2 regions of the Pantoea sp. X-Soil-MYKO-1785 genome follow, and region 1 is predicted to be linked to the other one. Evidence: predicted binding sites of a transcription regulator. Region 1 holds the regulator's gene; the other holds the start of a gene.
The links. Region 1 encodes PurR, which represses purine synthesis genes. Its sites were predicted from a motif close to CANGCAAACGTTTGCNTG; they were not measured.
Positions count from the first base shown of each region.

Region 1 (3,136 bases):
AAAGGCGATTTAGTCTTCTTCCGGATTAATGGTCGCGGCACCGCCGATCACGTTGGGGTTTATCTCGGCAACGGCAAATTTATTCAGTCACCTCGCACCGGCAAAGATATTCAGATCAGTGCGCTGGGTGAAGATTACTGGCAGCGCCACTACATCGGCGCGCGGCGGGTAATGACCCCGAAAACCATTCGTTAAGCGGCTTCGCTACGCGAAAATCAAACAGAGAAAAGCCGGGCGATGCCCGGCTTTTTCATTAGTGCAGCACCGCTGTAAAGCTAAAGGCGACGATCATCAGCAGACAGCCGACGGTAGTCATCAGGGCCAGTTTCAAATCAGTACTCATTTAGCGCTCCTTAGTCACATATTTTGTAGGGATAAGCCATTTTCCCATAGGGGCTGGTAAAAATCTCGTTTTATCCGTTCAGCCTTGTTAGAATCCTGCCTTTGTTGCGCAACGCGCGCAATCCCGGTTCCGTTTGCTCTCCTTTTCAGGCGCTCATTACCCGCCAGACGCCTGTTTACCGGTCAGAAAAGCTGCATAATTGCGGGGAAAACCCTGAGCAGACGCAAACGTTTAACATTATGCTTATCATTGCGTTAGATAAGCCCTGGAGTCCGATTTTAATGGCAACAATTAAAGATGTGGCAAAACGCGCCGGCGTCTCAACGACCACCGTTTCGCACGTCATCAACAAAACGCGTTTTGTCGCTGAAGAGACGCGCAACGCGGTCTGGCAGGCGATTCAGGAACTGCACTATTCACCGAGCGCGGTGGCGCGCAGCCTGAAGGTGAATCACACCAAAACGCTGGGCCTGCTGGCAACCTCCAGCGAAGCGCCCTACTTTGCTGAAATTATTGAAGCGGTGGAGAATCACTGCTTCGATAAAGGCTACACCCTGATTCTGGGCAATGCGCACAACGACCTGCAAAAGCAGCGTGCCTATCTCAGCATGATGGCGCAGAAGCGCGTCGATGGACTGCTGGTGATGTGCTCTGAGTATCCGGACGATCTGTTAAAGATGCTGGAAGAGAATCGCAATATCCCGATGGTGGTGATGGACTGGGGTGAATCACGCGCTGACTTCACCGACACGGTGCTGGATAATGCCTTTCAGGGCGGCTACCTGGCCGGACGTTATCTGATTGAGCGCGGTCACCGTGATATTGGCGCGATTCCCGGCCAGATGGAACGCAACACCGGCGGCGGACGTCACGCGGGTTTCCTCAAGGCGCTGGAAGAAGCAGGCATTCAGCCGCGTGCCGAATGGATCGTGCAGGGCGACTTCGAGCCGGAGTCGGGCTATCAGGCGATGCAGCAGATCCTGTCGCAGAAACAGCGTCCGACTGCGGTGTTCTGCGGGGGCGATATCATGGCGATGGGCGCGATTTGCGCCGCCGATGAGATGGGATTGCGGGTGCCGCAGGACATTTCGGTGATCGGTTATGACAATGTGCGCAACGCGCGCTACTTTGCGCCTGCGCTGACCACGGTGCATCAGCCAAAAGCGCAACTGGGTGAGAAAGCGCTGGAGATGTTGCTGGATCGCATCACCAGTAAACGTGAGATTTCTCAGACCATCGAAGTACACCCAACGCTGATTGAACGCCGTTCGGTGGCTGACGGTCCGTTCCGCGACTACCGCCGTTAATCTTCGCTTAACCACTCCTGATTAAGCGTTTGCGCATCACCCAGATAGCTGAGTAACCAGCCCGTTGCCGGTGATGCGCGATCTTCCGCCCAGCTTACGCAACAGGGACTGTCCGGAAACGCGACCGGCAACGTTAATTCTACCAGCGCTCCGCTGTCCAGTAATGGCCGCGCCAGATGCCCAGGCACCATCGCCACGCACAATCCCTCCAGCACGCAATCCAGTCCGGTCTGCCATTCCGGCACCACCAGCCGACGCTGATTGTCGAGCGTCCACGTCATCCGGCGCGGCAGCGCGCGCGAGGTATCTTCCAGCACCAGCGACGGCCAGCTGCGCAGGGTGTCGTCGTCAATCTGGCTCACCCCGGTCAGCGGATGGTGGTGCGCCACCACACAACGCCAGTTGAGCGTCCCCATGTCGCGAAAGGCAAAGCGTCCGCCGACCGGTATCGCCTGAGTGGCACCGATAGCCACTTCAACCCGATCATCGGCCAGCGCATCCCAGACGCCGTTAAACACTTCATAACTGATGTGCAACTCCATGTCGGGGAAATGGCGGTAAAAATCCTTGACTAACTGCCGGGTGCGCTGCGGCTTGACGATGCAGTCGACCGCAATACTCAGCTGTCCACGCCAGCCGTTAGCCAGCTGCTGACACTGGCGGCGGGTGGCGAGCATTTTTTTGATAACGCTGCGCCCTTCCCGGACAAAATGCTCGCCGGCGGGGGTTAATACCACCTCGCGATGCTGGCGCTCAAACAGCGGTACCGCCAGCCACGTTTCCAGCTGACGCACGGTGTAGCTGATAGCTGACGGCACCCGATGCAGCTCCTGCGCCGCGGCGCTGAAGCTGCCACCGCGCGCCACCGCATCCACCACCTCTAAAGCATATTCTGACCACATAATCTGCCTTCAAATTTTTTAACAGCAACCGGCAAATATTAGCGTTTCACAGCGGCAAACGCACCTTTTACACTCTGCCGCGTTCAACCTGCAAAATGAGAATCAGATGTCACCGTCAAAAGGATTTATGCCGTATCTCGCTCTGCTGAGCATGCTGGGCTTTTTAGCCACCGATATGTACCTGCCCGCCTTTGGCGCGATGCAGCAAACCTTTAACACCTCACCCGGCCTGATCAGCGCCAGTATGAGCCTGTTCCTGGCGGGATTTGCCTGCGGTCAGCTGTTCTGGGGACCACTGTCAGACCGCATCGGCCGCAAGCCGGTATTGCTGGCCGGTCTGGCGCTGTTTGCCGTCGGCTGCGCCGGTATGCTGTGGGTCAATGATATTTATCTGATGCTGGCGCTGCGCTTTGTTCAGGCGATCGGCGTCTGTGCCGCAGCCGTTAGCTGGCAGGCGCTGGTAGTCGATCGCTATCCGGCGGCGCGGGCCAACAAAGTGTTCGCCACCATTATGCCGCTGGTGGCGCTCTCACCGGCGCTGGCACCGTTGCTGGGTGCCTGGCTGATCGGCCATTTTCACTGGC
Region 1 is NZ_AP036000.1:1,795,883-1,799,018, reverse strand. Features, by position in the region: gene AC6I8D_RS08365 (C40 family peptidase) at 1-195, shown strand, start outside; gene cydH (cytochrome bd-I oxidase subunit CydH) at 254-343, opposite strand; gene purR (HTH-type transcriptional repressor PurR) at 625-1,650, shown strand; gene punR (DNA-binding transcriptional activator PunR) at 1,647-2,552, opposite strand; gene punC (purine nucleoside transporter PunC) at 2,659-3,136, shown strand, end outside.

Region 2 (3,136 bases), 270 kb from region 1:
GGTTCAGGCTTTGCTCACACTTATCGCGGGTATCAAACGCGCGATCGGCCTTATCAAACTCTTTCTCGACGCGGCTATTCACCTTGTTACGCAGCATCCGCGTGTCATTCCACTGCTCTTTATCCTGACGCGCTGCTTCGTTACTGGCGGCGCTGCTGCCATCTTCAATAATCAGGCGATTAGTGGTAGCACTGGCATTAAAGGCTGCCGCTGACAGCAGGCTGACCAGCAGGACCGGGATCAAATTTTTCATTGCGCTTTCCTTCAGTTAACGCAGACATTGCCAATGGTAACGGCTGTTGCCGCGGACAGGCTTAGTATATCATCGCCGTTTCTTTGCTCACCAGCGGTGAGTCGTTTGTTTACGTTTGTGAGAGAAAAGGATGCTGATTAAAACCGCCTTGCTGTTTTTTATCACCGCGCTGGCGGAAATTATCGGCTGCTTTTTGCCGTGGCTGTGGCTGAAAAAAGGCGGCTCCGTCTGGCTACTGCTACCCGCCGCCGCCAGCCTGGCGCTGTTTGTCTGGCTGCTGACGCTGCATCCTGCCGCCAGCGGAAGGGTGTATGCCGCTTATGGCGGAGTCTATGTGCTGACCGCACTGCTGTGGTTGCGGGTGGTCGACGGCGTGAAGCTCAGCGCCTGGGACTGGAGCGGGGCGATTGTCGCCTTTAGCGGCATGCTGATTATCGTGCTGGGCTGGGGGCGGGGCTAGAGCCAGCCGGCAAGGCTGGCTCTGAGGCTTACGGCTTGTGCACCTTCAGACCGGCCACTGTCTGGCTGACAGGCATCATCTCAAGCGTGTTGATGTTGACATGCTTAGGCAGCGTAGCGACCCAGTAAACCGCTTCGGTCACATCATCCGGGGTTAATGCTGTGGCGCCTTCATACACCTGACCGGCTTTGTCATCGTCGCCTTTGAAACGGACGTTAGAGAACTCGGTGCCGCCCACCAGGCCTGGTTCGATGTCGGTAACGCGCAGCGCGGTGCCGTGCAAGTCGGTTCGCAGATTAAGGCTGAACTGACGGACAAAGGCTTTGGTCGCGCCATAGACGTTACCGCCTGCATAGGGCCAGCTGCCGGCGATCGACCCGATATTGATCACGTGTCCGACGTTGCGCTCCACCATCTGCGGCAGCAGGGCGCGCGTCATATAGACCAGACCCTTGGTGTTGGTGTCGATCATATTTTCCCAGTCTTCAACGTTGGCACGGTGGGCTGGCTCAATCCCCAGCGCCAGGCCGGCGTTATTGACCAGCACATCGATTTCGCGCCATTCCGCCGGCAGCTGTTTTACCACCTCTTCAATGGCTGCCCGGTTACGCACATCAAGCTGCACGGTATACAGGTTATCGCCCAGCTCATCTTTCAGCGCTTTCAGGCGCTCGGCGCGCCGTCCGCTGGCAATCACTTTATGGCCGGTTGCGATAAAGCGACGGGTGATGCTTTCACCAAAACCGGCGGTCGCGCCGGTGACAAAAATAATCATCTCACTGTTCCTTATGCCATTTTCACAATCGATGGCTTCACCATAGCATTTCATTTCCGCTTGCGCCCGCCGAAAAAGCGATCGGGCTGTAAAGGGATTTTACCGTCCCGGCGGCTGCGCTGTTTTGGGGCGTGATGCACACTAACGGGGCAGCGCAGCCACGGATCACCGCGGTAAAAATCAGCCGTTTTCGCAGTCGCTCGCCAGGCAACCGATTGCTAACGCCAGGCAAACGGTTGCGGAGTGGTTCTACCTGCAGGAAGTTGCGCAACAGCTGGGATTTTATTTAATTGACTGATAATTATAGAAAAATAGTCATTTCCGATCTGGCACGGCAGTTGCAAAGTGGCATTAAGGCAATCATCTGCATAATTAAAAGAAGGCCGCAGTGCTTTCAGAAAGGAAAAGCCATGTCATCAGCGACAGATACGGCGATACGCGCCAGTTTTTTTGACTTCAAATCGGTGGCAGACCAGCCCGACGCACTGCTCTCTGCGGCGCGCTATCTGGAAGATGGGGTGCTGCGGCTGCGTGACGGGCGGGTGATAGGCTTAGCGCCGTGGCAGGAGTGCAGCGCCGAACTGGCTGGTCAGCCGGTGGTGGATCTGCGCGGAAAACTGATCGTACCGGGCTTCGTCGATACCCATATTCACTATCCGCAGACCGAAATGATCGGCGCGTTCGGCGAGCAGCTGCTGGAATGGCTGAATCACTATACCTTCCCGGTCGAGGCGCAATATCACTGCCCGGACCATGCGGCACGGATGTCAGCCTTCTTCCTGCATCAGCTGCTGTCGAATGGCACCACCAGCGCACTGGTGTTTGGCACCGTGCATCCGCAGTCGGTCGAGGCGCTGTTCAGCGCGGCGGAAGCGCTGAATATGCGCTTGATTGCCGGCAAAGTGATGATGGATCGCAATGCGCCAGACAACCTGATCGAAACGCCGGAACAGAGCTATCAGCAGACCCGCGCACTGATTGAACGCTGGCACCAGCGCGGACGGCTGAGCTACGCACTGACGCCGCGTTTCGCGCCAACGTCCTCGCCGCAGCTGCTGGCAAAGGTGCAGCAGCTGCGCCAGGAGTTTCCCGATACCTGGCTGCACACCCACCTGAGTGAAAATCCGCAGGAGGTCGCCTGGGTGAAACAGCTGTTTCCTGAGCGCGCCGGCTATCTTGACGTTTACCACCACTATCAGCTGACCGGGCGCCGCAGCGTGTTTGCGCACTGCGTGCATCTCGACGACAGCGAATGGCAGTGCCTGCACGACACCGATTCCTCTGTTGCTTTCTGTCCGACCTCCAACCTGTTTCTCGGCAGCGGGCTGTTTAACCTCAAACGCAGCTGGCAGCAGGGCGTCAAAGTCGGCATCGGCACCGATGTCGGGGCTGGTACCACCTTCAGCATGCTGCAAACGCTGGGCGAAGCCTACAAAGTGGGCCAGCTGCAGCAGTATAAGCTGAGCGCCGCCGAAGCCTTTTATCACGCTACGCTGGGTGGCGCGCGGGCGCTGGATCTCGATCACGCCATCGGCAATTTTAATCCGGGCAAAGAGGCGGACTTTGTGGTGCTCGATCCGGCCGTCTCAGCCTTACAGACCTTACGCATCGGCAACAGCAAAGATATCTGGGAAAAATTGTTTGTCTT
Region 2 is NZ_AP036000.1:2,064,964-2,068,099, reverse strand. Features, by position in the region: gene AC6I8D_RS09760 (DUF1283 family protein) at 1-253, opposite strand, end outside; gene AC6I8D_RS09755 (YnfA family protein) at 387-713, shown strand; gene ydfG (bifunctional NADP-dependent 3-hydroxy acid dehydrogenase/3-hydroxypropionate dehydrogenase YdfG) at 742-1,488, opposite strand; gene guaD (guanine deaminase) at 1,899-3,136, shown strand, end outside.
Region 2: guaD (guanine deaminase) is a predicted target of PurR. The motif match lies at 1,714-1,731, and genes of this name have one in related genera.